DNA from 2 places in the Paenibacillus sp. 2KB_20 genome. Region 2 is predicted to be linked to the other one. Evidence: riboswitches for the same ligand, from Rfam matches in the RefSeq annotation. Region 2 holds a riboswitch; the other holds the start of a gene.
What was found. Region 2 has a riboswitch for cyclic di-AMP ahead of AB4124_RS21645 (C40 family peptidase). Riboswitches for the same ligand answer to the same signal wherever they lie in the genome.

Region 1 (6,059 bases), on a different contig from region 2:
ACGATTATTTATGTGGGCAAGGCGAAAGTGCTGAAGAATCGGGTACGCTCTTATTTTACCGGAAGCCATAACGGGAAGACCCAAATGCTTGTTTCGGAAATCCGCGATTTCGAATATATTGTGACCGGCAGCAACATGGAAGCCTTGATTCTGGAGTGTAACCTGATCAAAACCCATCAGCCGAGATTCAACGTGCTGCTGAAGGATGATAAAACCTATCCATATCTTAAAATAACGAATGAAGAGCATCCCCGTCTGGAAGTGACCAGAAGGGTGCTTAAAGATAAAGCCAAATACTTTGGCCCCTACCCGAATGCGTATGCGGCACAGCAGACCAAAAAGCTGCTGGACCGGATGTATCCTTTGCGCAAATGCGGCGTCATGCCGAAAGAAGTGTGCTTGTATTATCATATGGGACAATGCTTGGCTCCATGTGTAAAGGAAATTCCAAATTCTGCGTATGAACAGATTACCGGGGAGATTACGTCATTCCTGAGCGGTGGGCATGAAGAGATCAAGAAGGAACTGCAGCGCAAGATGCAGGAGGCTGCGGAGGATTTGTATTTCGAGCGTGCCAAAGAACTGCGGGATCAGATCATCCATATCGATACGCTAATGGAGAAGCAGAAGATTACGACGACGGATACGCGGGACCGCGACGTATTCGGTTATGCTGTGGATAAAGGCTGGATGTGCGTACAGATTCTGTACATGCGCCAAGGGAAAATGGTACAGCGCAACAAGTCCGTTTTTCCGTTCTACGGCGATGCGCACAGTGACTTTATGTCTTTTATTGCCCAGTATTACAGTGATAATCCTGCATTGCCGCAAGAAATTCTGCTACCTGAGCCTCTGTTAATAGGAGGCGAGGCTGATCCAGAGTCGGTTGCTGGAACGGCTGTGGATGAAGGTGTGTTAGACCCAGAGGAAGCCGTGGATTCGGCGAGTACGCTTTCCGCAGGAACATCTGTTGAGCAGCAGGCAGCCCTTGCCCAGGCACAGGAGAAGCAGGCCGAAGCCGCTGGCATCGTGGATGCAGCCGGAGGGGCTGCCGCCCTGCAGGAATGGCTCGGCGTGAAGGTGCATGTGCCGCAGCGTGGTTTGAAGAAACAGATGGTGGGCATGGCGTCGGATAATGCAAAGGTGTCCTTAGACGAGAAATTCCGCTTGATTGAGCGCGATGAAGAACGCACCTCGGTCGCAGCAGCGAATCTGGGCGAAGTGATCGGCCTCCAGTCGCTGAACCGGATCGAAGCATTTGATAACTCGAACATCCAGGGGACCAACCCGGTATCGGCCATGGTTGTATTCACCAATGGGAAACCGGACAAGAAGGAATACCGGAAGTACAAGATCCGTACCGTGCTGGGACCGGACGATTATGATACGATGCGTGAAGTGATCCGGCGGCGGTACGAGCGCGTCTTGAAGGAGAACTTGCCGCTTCCCGATCTGATTGTGGTCGATGGAGGGAAGGGACAGATTTCCGCCGCCAGCGATGTGTTGGAGAATGAGTTGGGGTTGTTTATCCCGGTCTGCGGGCTTGTGAAGGATGCCAAGCATAAAACAGCTCAGCTCATGGTCGGAGACCCGCCGGAGCCGGTTACGCTGCCCCGGGACAGCCAGGAGTTCTATTTGCTGCAGCGTATTCAAGATGAGGTTCACCGGTTTGCGATTTCCTTCCACCGCGAACAGCGCGGCAAATCGATGGTATCCTCCAAGCTGGATTCCATCCCGGGCATTGGAGAGAAGCGCCGGAAGCTGCTGTTGAAGCATTTTGGCTCGGTCAAAAAAATAAAAGAGGCTTCAGTCGAAGACTTCAAGCCCCTTTCAATCGGTGAGAAATTAGCAACGGAAATTCTTAAGGCACTTCGTGAGGAGGAGTCGTGACATACGGCTTCTCTTTTTTTGTTGGATTGAAACGGTAAATCGCATACGCAACAAGCGCAGGAAGCACCATGTAGAAAGCACCAATCAGCAAGTTGGTGGTGTCCTTGAGCAAGATCAGGCTAATACCCATCAAGATGCTATTAAAGATGACATGGGAGAACATGGCCGCCAAATACCCATATTTCAAAAAGATGTAGCTGAACAGCAAGCCGATGATAACCAGTTCAATGGGCCGGGAAATTACAGGGTATATCGGATAAAGCGTATGCCCGAGCGCCCAGATGAGCGAGGTAATCAAACTGGCAACGAAAGTATTGCGGACGATCTTTTTCACCATTTTGATTCCGAACAGTCGATAGACGGCCTCTTCGGATATGCCGGCCAGCCAGGCCATCAGCGGAAACAGCCAAGGATAGAGCATGTTGTAAGGCGACTGTGTGGCATCCGTGGTGGACCATGTATTTAAGGTTAGGCCCAGAACGATAAAGATAATGGATTGGACCCCAAGCAGGATGAAAGCCCACATATATCCCAGCTTCATGCTGTCCAGTACATAATGACCGTATCCGGGTTCTTTGGCGCGCGGCCATGGATTGAGCCCGTCTTCTTTTTGCCATAGTCCGTTGCCCCCGACAAGGGAGAAATAGAGCAGGGCGGAGAATATGAGCGAATAGACCGCATAGAAAATCATCATCCCGAATATACCGGTTTGCGACATCCCCTCGGATTTGAAAACGGGAATCAGATTATACGTATTTAGCATCTGAATGATAAACAGCAGCACCGCTAGGAACAGGCCGCGCTTAAACGACGTATAGGCTCTGGTCTTTACGCTGTACACAATGGCAAGAATGCCAAGGATGAGGGTGAACAGGCCATACCCTGCGAGTGTCAGCAGCGTTGCATCCTGAGTCTGCTTGTTGACATAGGCGGAATGGGCGAACGGGACTGAGAAGGATGGCTCATAGGAGCGTAATTTCCCATGTTCGAAGGTGAAACGGTGCTCCAATCGGGAATCGCCAATCTTGGATTCCGGGTCCACATATCGGAGCCGGGGTTCCCCTTCCCGTGTAACCAGCTCAAGGCGCGACAGGTCATAGCCCGCTCGCTGGAGCCAAGGCTCCGCGAGCGCTTGCTTCTCGGCTAATGACATGCCGTCCTCGACGACAAGCAGCATCTGCCTTTGTACATCGCCCTTGTTCAGCTCAATCCGGTCATAGCTGGAGCGGGCGTAATCGTACGAGAAGCCGACGATGCCTGAATTTTGCATGTGCACGTCCACATTGAGGGCATTGCCTCCCGGCTCGCTGAAGCGAACGCGGTATACGTCATAGGGATATTTGGCTTCATAGGTTTTGTTGTATTCCGAAAGTTTCTTTTCCTTCGCCAGATATCCGTAAAGTTCCGATTTGGATTGATATGTAACCAATGTGTCATCCGTTTTTGCAGCCGTAAACTGCAAATGCTCCTGAGCAAAGCTTGAAGCCGCTTGCCGAGCCTGCTCCTTGGATATGATATTCGGAGATGCCATCTCGGTAGAATCCGGATTCGTCGACGGAAACACCTGAAATAATAGGAACAGAATCAGGCCGACTGCGGCAGGCGCGATGAGCTGTTTGAGATTGGGCTTCAGCTTCAAGGGCTCTCTTGCACGATTCATGAAATTCCTCCTCTAGGAAAGTTGATACTCCCACTGGTATTCGATATGCCTGATTAAGTACGCATAGAGTCAATATAACATAGTTATGAAAGTCATAAGCAGCTTATCCCAATATCCGGAATAATGAAACAAATCGATGAAAATGAATGAAAGGTTTCGAAAACGTTAGAGAACCCTATGCTTGTATTCTTGAATATGCCCAATTCGCGCTCTTTTAAAGATTTTTTGGGTGAAAAACGGCATTGGGTTACGTACCAGATTGCGTTATAATCACATCATGCTTCAAGGAACCGAATATTCCAGCCGAATTTCGTACTGAAAATGGGGGAACCATGTAATTGGGGTGAATTTCATTATTCCTAGAATAATGAATAGGGCGACCTGTGGAAATGCCCGAATCCGTCAGCTAACCTCGTAGGCTGCAGCACAGGAACCAGACCGTAAAGGGCACTGCGTTTTCCAGTGTCTTTTTTTCTTGATTTTTTTTAAGAAGGTGACCGATTGAACTCTAAATTTAACTGGCTCAGGTTGTCTCCACCGCAGATTCTCGTGCTTGGTTTTGCGGCTATTATCTTCATCGGGACGGCGCTGTTAATGCTGCCGATTTCCACAAGTACAGGTGAACCGCTTGAATTTATCGATGCCTTGTTCACTTCGACATCGGCAACATGTGTAACGGGTCTGGTTGTGGTGGATACAGGAACGACATTCAGTTCCTTCGGCCAAGTCGTGATTATGCTGCTGATTCAGATCGGCGGGCTCGGATTCATGACGATGGCTACTTTATTTGCCTTGGCTCTGAAAAGACGCATATCGCTCAAGGATCGTCTCATTCTGCAAGAAGCGATGAATCAGTCCTCGATGGAAGGAATCGTAAGGCTGATTCGCAGAGTGTTGTTGTACTCCCTCATCATCGAGGCCTGTGGTGCCATCATTCTATCGATCCGCTGGGCGTTTGATATGCCGATCGGCCAGGCGATTTATTATGGCGTTTTTCATGCAGTCACGATGTTTAACAACGCCGGTTTTGATTTGTTTGGTGATTTTCGGAGTTTGACTGGGTATGTCTACGATCCTGTAGTCAACATAGTCGTGATGTTTTTGATTGTCTCAGGTGGGATTGGTTTTATCGTATTATCCGATCTGATTGATTTCCGAAAACAGCGGAGACTTTCCTTGCACTCCAAAGTGGTGCTCACCATGACGGCTACCTTGCTGCTGGTTGGATTTATCGTCATTCTTATATTTGAATTCACCAATCCGAGGACGCTCGGCTCTCTGAATTGGGGCGGAAAATTCTTCGGTGCGTTATTCCAGTCCGTAACGCCGCGTACAGCTGGCGCGAATACTATAGATATTACGGGGCTTCGACAGGCCACGCAATTTTTTATCGTGATTCTGATGTTTATCGGAGCATCCCCAGGGTCAACCGGTGGCGGTATCAAAACAACAACCTTCACCATTATGGTGGGGGCGGTTATCGCCATGATGCGCGGGCGTGAAGACATCGTCATGTTCCGTTATCGCCTGGCCCAGGAGCGGGTGCTGAAGGCACTGACCATTGCATTACTGGCACTGCTGCTCGTTCTAATCGTATCGATGATTCTGTCAACGACAGAGGAAGGGAGCTTCCTGGAGATCCTATTCGAAACGACATCCGCCTTCGGTACGGTGGGTCTCTCCATGGGTTTAACGCCTGAACTGACGGGATTCGGGAAGATTTTGATCAGTATTACGATGTTTGCAGGGCGATTGGGGCCTTTGACGCTTGCTTATGCACTGGGGCCAAAAAAGGGTAAAGAATTATATCGTCATCCGGAAGGCAAAATGATTATTGGATAAGGAGTACAGGAGAGACATGAAACCAAAGCAATTTGCAATCATCGGTTTGGGACGATTTGGCGCCAGCCTGGCGCTTGAACTGATGGAACAGGGATATGAGGTGCTCGGCATCGACCGCAGTGAAGAGGTTGTCGAGGATATGAGCGAGCTGCTGACGCACACGGTGGTGGCGGATGCTACGGACGAAGAGGTGCTTAAATCGCTCGGTATCCGTAACTTCGACTGCGGGATTGTGGCGATCGGGAACGATATTCAGATGAGCATCTTATCCGCCATCTTGTTAAAAGAGCTTGGTGTCGCCATGGTCGTTGCCAAGGCGATTTCGGTGCTGCACGGCCGGGCGCTGGAGAAGCTGGGCGTGGACCGGGTGATCTTTCCGGAAAGGGATATGGGGATCCGGGTAGCTCACCAGCTTGTCACGCCCAACCTGCTCGACTATATCGAATTATCCAAGGACTATCTGATTGTGGAGATGACGGTCACGGACTGCATGGACGGAAAAACGCTTAGCGAGCTCAATACGAGGGTTCGCTACGGTGTCAGCGTGGTGGCCCTGAATAAACAATCCGGCATCATCGTAGCGCCAACAGCCATGGATGTGGTGAACTCCGGCGACATTATGGTCGTTATCGGCTCCAATGATAATGTGGATCTCTTTGAGTCTGAG
Region 2 (6,059 bases):
GCTTGTAGAACAAACGGCAGGCAGTGAACTTAAAATATTGGCCGGCAATGGTCTGAAGTGGGAAATCATACACGATTTTATCGACCGGACCGGTGTGAGCGAGGTCCATTTCGGCTCAGCTGTTCGGTACGGTCGATCAGGGCTGAAGCCCATCGATCCGGTCGAGCTGCGATCGCTGGCTGAGAGCATACATCAATAGAAGTAGCAAACCTATCGGAAACAGGTGAACAAAAATTGCAAACCGTATGGAATAAACAGCAAGAATTTGTGGTTGGCGTTGACCTTGGGGGTACGAAGATCGCGGCAGCGCTCTTTGATTCCGAAGGACAGCTGCTGAACCGGGAGCAAATGGAGACAGCGGGTGCGCGTACGGCTGAAGAAGTGGTCGCGAGAATTACGAACATGATCCGCAGTGTGTCGGACGGCCACCCTCTTCGAGGCGTAGGGATGGCTTCACCCGGAACAGTTAACAGTAGGGAGGGGATTGTCATTCATGGTACGAATCTGCCGGAATGGACGAATGTCCCCCTCAAAGCCTGGATGGAACGTGATCTGCATACGGAAGTACAGGTGCTGAATGATGCCAATGCAGCCGCATGGGGAGAGTATGTAAGAGGTGCCGGAAGAGGGTCGACGAACATGGTGTACGTGACGCTAAGCACCGGCATCGGCTCAGGGATCGTGCTGGATGGGAAGCTGTTCCTGGGCAGCAGTTCATTTGCTGGGGAACTGGGACATCATATCATTGATCCGAACGGTCCGCAGTGCAATTGCGGGAGCCACGGCTGCTGGGAGGTATTTGCTTCAGGAACGGCCATCGGCCAGGCAGCATCCCAGCGGATGCTCACCCAGCCCAGCGTAATTTCTGAACTGGCCGCAGCCGAGGCGGGAGTGAACGCTAAACATGTTTTCGAGGCTAAACGTCTTCATGACCCCGTCGCAGTAGAGGTCATCGATCGAGCCATCTATTATATGGCGCTAGGACTGGTTAACGTCATTCACAGCTTCAACCCCGATCGCATCGTGATTGGAGGGGGAGTAAGCAGAGCGGGCGATCTTTTATTTCCGCAGCTGCGGGAAATGACAGATAAGCTGGTCATGCCATCCTATTTAGGCACGTACGAGATCGTTCCTGCAGGACTTCGGGACGATGTTGGTCTGGTTGGAGCTGCGGCCTTGTTCCAGTAGCATAGGTGTAAAGAGAACGTTACGGATAGAATAAAGGATGGAATAGAGGTTAGATAAAAAGCGTTCGGATCGGCGACGTAGTTTCATGTTAACCGAGCTTAAGCGAATTAGACAAAAGCCGCCCTTCAGGGGGCGGCTTTCCAATTATTCATAGAGAGCGGGAAACGGAGCGATCATTTTTTTCGTTATAAGTCCGTAACATGTGACAAGTGATAGGCGTGAACCGTAAGCCGTCATCCGTTTTCACTGGAGGCGAGTTTTTGGTTTCCTGGTTAGGTTTGTTTGTATCCGACAAACAATAAGCGGTTGCTCACACTTTCCCGCGATGCCGGCGGAAACCGCCGGCTCCAAACCCGCACGTGGGATGACCTGCAGGCTTGGAGCCGGCGGCTGCCGCTATTCCATGTACTTGGATGCGTCAAACGTAATCATGGACGTATGATTGGCATGTTCAATCAGTGAAGAGAGCTTGGTTACTTCGCGTTCCTTCTTCCGCGCTTGCGCCTGATAAGCTTCCGGATCATATAAAGCGACGTTGAACAGCGTTACGGCACCATCTCCGCTGCCACGGCTGCTCTGCCGCTCCAGCTTCTTGCGGGAGCCGAGATGAGCAAGTTGTCCGATATCGCTGCGGATCTGTTTGGCCAGCTCGATCGCTTCCATGATGGTCATGTCGGAGCCGTTCCAGCTAATGGTTTGCGTTGTATTGGAGATTGCCATCAGCAAATCCAGCTTTCTGTAATCCGCGGCGGCGGCTTCGATTTCTTCCGTAATGGCATCCACACTGCGTGCAGGATATTCCGCCGTTTCCCCTTTTTCAATGATTGTGCTGCTGTTGTTCAAGCGTTCCGACATCAATTGATTCAAGAGACGGTTGATTGCTGCCCGGACTGCCAAAGCTTCAGCCATCGTGATTTGTCTCATAAGTGATCGATCACCTCTTTAATTTCATTACTGATTATGTAAACGCATAGGTTTGTAAAAAGTTGCTAGATTATTAAAAAAAGCAGTTCGAGAAGGAAAGCAGAGTTACATAATTGTCATGACTGTGTGAAGATGGTTAAAAAATAGTCGGCCGGAATTAACCATCTTTACGACAGCTCCAAACATAAAACGATAGATTTTTAGGATATGATTGACAGCATCCTTGCTTGTATACTATATTAAGAGAAGGTTACAAAACGTTAATGAATTTTGCCGAATTTCGTTTGGAAAACGGGGGAACCGTCTTGGGTGAATTACTCTTGTATAGAGAGTATAGGGAACCTTCAACCGAACCCTTAGCTAACTCCGTAGGCATCGAAGGAGAGAACATATTTTGAAGAAGTTTGTCATCACTTTGCTAGGGTCTGCAATTATTTTTTCTTCCGGTGCCGTATCAGCATTTGCTGATCAACAACCGAATTTTCAGTATCAAGTGAAGCAATTGGTAGGAACTCCATACAAATGGGGCGGAACGACCACTAGCGGGTTTGATTGCTCCGGATTTATTCTGTACATGTTTAGAAATTTTGATATGGATCTTCCACGCACTTCCCAAAGCCAGGCTCAAGCCGGTGAACATGTGGATCGCGAAGATCTGCGGGTTGGAGATTTGGTATTCTTCAATACAAGCGGCAGCGGAATTTCTCATGCAGGCGTTTACATTGGTGACGGACAATTTGCGCATGCTTCCAGCAGCAAGGGAGTCAGAATCAGCAAGCTTAGCGATTCATATTACGAGCCACGTTATGTCACGGCACGTCGTGTGTTGAGTCAAGAAAATTATGCGAGACTGGTAGGAAGCGCAAGCTAATTGGATTACATTGCAGTTTAGGGTTCAATACATAACCAGAAAGCCTGACAAAGGGTTGTCCTTGTCAGGCTTTCTTTTTTTTAGATATCAGAAAGTATAAACTTCGAAGCTTGTGACTTCCTGATATCGCAAGAAAAACGTCTACTAACTGCGGTCTGTCATCTGTGAAAGTAGCGTCGATAGAAGTTTTTCTTACTATAAGTCTGTCAATCCCCACAGGGGTTGTTCGGTTACTCCTTAACAACAGAGGCATTCACAGCTGCTTCCATCCCGTTATTATAGAGACGGAACAAGCCAAGACGCCAGAAAGCAGCGCCTTTCAGATCATAGCGTTTGGCCAAACCGAGCTTATCGTCCACGGAAGTGGCTGTTTCGCTGCTTAAGCTGATGCCAAGCAAAAGCTTCTGCTTCGGGACACCTGCTTGGAGTGCCAACTGGATCGCTTGGTCCACCAGGCTGTTTGGTTCGGGTACCTGAGATTTGGTTCCGACCGGATTGTACTGATAAGCCATAACGATGAGATCATCGGCGATGGAGGCCAGCGCTTTGTAATCGTAACCTTTATAGGCGCTGTTCAATGGCGGCACCGCTAAGGACAGAGCAATGTCATGCGGCAATGCTGCCTTTAATTGCTTGACATAATCATTGAGCAGCTTCTGCTGGTTTACGACATCCAGTTTAAAACCGAGCCCTTCAAAATCAAGTACAACGCCGCCGAAGCCGTTCTCCGTTACCGCGGATGTGATGCCTTCAATGGACTTTTGGCGCAGGCTGCTGTCGCTCAGTACTTTGGTTAATTCGCCGTTTCCATCTAAGGCATAGACCATGAGGTATGGTTTAATCTTCTGGTCCGTAGCATCTGCTACCATCGATTGCGGCGTAACGTCACCGGCCGCAGCGGGCAGGCGGTACTCGTCGCCTTGAAGCGTGAACTGACCTTCACGATCGATGCGGCTCCATCCAAAGGCGACTGAATTCATAGATGCAACAAGATCCCGTTCTTGGAAAGATTGCAATGCATAGAAGGCTCTCAAATGCATCTCGCGCTGCGGCGATACAAGGGAGACCGTGCGAGTTGCCTGATTCCAGCCCACATCGACACCGAAGTGGCTGCTGAACGAGCTAAGCGGGATCAGTACACGGCCTTCCCGTTGAACCGGCGGGGCCGCAAGCTTCACTTGTTTTCCATTGACCGTTGCTGTCGTGCTTCCCACCTGAAGTAACACTTCAGTCGATTGGCCTTTCACACTGCCGATGGCCTTTACGGTTTGCGTCTTGCTATTCCAGGTGATTTGAATGCTCAGCGCTTCACCGACCGTCCGGAATGGAACGTAGGTGACCCCTTTGTCTACCCGCGGAGCCGCATCGAAGGTTAGCGTAACATCATCCAGCTTTACCGATATGGCAGGCTCAGCATATACCTGACCAACATGGGGTGCGGTGCCGAGCAAGGATAAGGCAAGAACGGCAGCGACAGCTGTTTTTCCTATTTGTTTATGCAGCATGCTTTGGTATTTCCTCCGATCCATTAAATAATAGAATGATTTCATAGAATATGGAATTAGGTCTAGCATACGCTAGTATAGCAAAATTTTCATAGGGTTCCAATTCCATGATGTCAATGTCATAGAATAGATAAGAGTAAGCATGTTGATTTTTTAAACTTTCCGGTATAATAAATGAAGGATTTTATACATAACCTGATGATTACATGCATAGGGGGATAACGCGCGTGTTTAAATTCTGGAAAAACAAAAAGGGTAGGAATAGCGAAGACAACAACTCGTCCATCCCGGAAGAGATCGAAGCCGTACCGGATCGGATCATTGAACTAACAGGTCGCGAGGTTCGCCGCAGTGTGGCGCCTGTTCTTGGCATGACGGTGCTTGATCTGGCCGAACGGAATGACGTGGACTGGAACTCTTTTTGCAAAAGAGGAACTTGTGCGCGCTGCCGCTGCATGGTGGCGGAGGGAATCGAGTATTTGTCCGAGCCCAATCTGGCCGAAGAACAACGCTTGGATCCTGAGGAGATCGAAGAAGGATATCGTCTGGGATGCCAGAGCAAGATCGAAGCGGTCGGTCCCATCAAAATCAAGCATTCCCCATACTTTTGACGACATAGAAGGCGGATGCCGTTCATATTTAAAAAATCAGGCAGCCGTACAATGGATATAATCCCCTTCAAGTAGACAGTGCGAAGAAAGAGCACATCCGTTTACTTGGAGGGGATTTTTCATGGGGAATTTCATGGGGAACAAAAGTAAGCCACCCTCGATAATCAAACTTCGTTTCCCGGGATATTGTTGAAAATATCCATCAGATTTGAGACTAGCGCCTTTTGCCACATTTTACTAGAATGACTATACTACTAATATCTTGTAAAAAACAGACTATAGATAATTTGCGGAGAAACTCAAAAAAACTCCGCTGCGATCGATCAGTGACCATGTTTTTATGAGTTCTTATCATTACTCGTGGCCGGACCGACATCAAGGGAGACGTCCTGCTCGCACGAAGCCGCTTTCAAAGGAGGCGACCGTTATGAATTCGATCTGGTCCATCCGAACCGGAATTCGGGATTTCCTGGAGTCTATCTATCGAACTGGCCGGTCCTGGATTGAGAAATATCCGTTTATTAAAACGGCGTATACGATATTTTCCTGGTTGTCGCTAATCCTGTTTGTTTTAAGCTTGTTTTTCGTTAAAGAATCGCGTACCATGATGGTTCAATATTTATGGTCGTTTTATGTACTCCTGCAATTTTGGTTTCTATGCCGAAGCAAAACGATACCGTGGAAGCAGATTGTGCTGTTTGTTCTGGCGGGCGTTTTTCTTGTCGTACCTTTTACGACGCTTACGGTCAATGCTCTCCACGTGCTTTTCGGCGGAAGCACATCTGACACCTGGTCCATTGCCGTGATCACGCCAATTTTGGAAGAATTTTGGAAGCTCCTTCCGCTAGGCATATTTCTGTTGTTCTCGCGTCGAGCTTCCGCTTTGACTTTAAGCGATTACACGCTCATCGGCGCGGCGACTGGCGTTGGCTTCCAACTGATGGAAGAGCTCTCCCGAAG

Region 1: another riboswitch for cyclic di-AMP. It lies ahead of AB4124_RS05270 (TrkH family potassium uptake protein); the one in region 2 lies ahead of AB4124_RS21645 (C40 family peptidase).

The regions. Positions count from the first base shown of each region.
Region 1 covers NZ_JBFRHH010000001.1:1,119,611-1,125,669, reverse strand. The annotation lists gene uvrC (excinuclease ABC subunit UvrC) at 1-1,890, shown strand, start outside; gene AB4124_RS05275 (CPBP family intramembrane glutamic endopeptidase) at 1,862-3,550, opposite strand; cyclic di-AMP (ydaO/yuaA leader) riboswitch at 3,842-3,986, shown strand; gene AB4124_RS05270 (TrkH family potassium uptake protein) at 4,052-5,392, shown strand; gene AB4124_RS05265 (potassium channel family protein) at 5,409-6,059, shown strand, end outside.
Region 2 covers NZ_JBFRHH010000007.1:581,984-588,042, forward strand. The annotation lists gene AB4124_RS21630 (copper homeostasis protein CutC) at 1-199, shown strand, start outside; gene AB4124_RS21635 (ROK family protein) at 235-1,188, shown strand; gene AB4124_RS21640 (hypothetical protein) at 1,585-2,112, opposite strand; cyclic di-AMP (ydaO/yuaA leader) riboswitch at 2,374-2,503, shown strand; gene AB4124_RS21645 (C40 family peptidase) at 2,507-2,983, shown strand; gene AB4124_RS21650 (stalk domain-containing protein) at 3,214-4,488, opposite strand; gene AB4124_RS21655 (2Fe-2S iron-sulfur cluster-binding protein) at 4,716-5,099, shown strand; gene AB4124_RS21660 (PrsW family intramembrane metalloprotease) at 5,527-6,059, shown strand, end outside.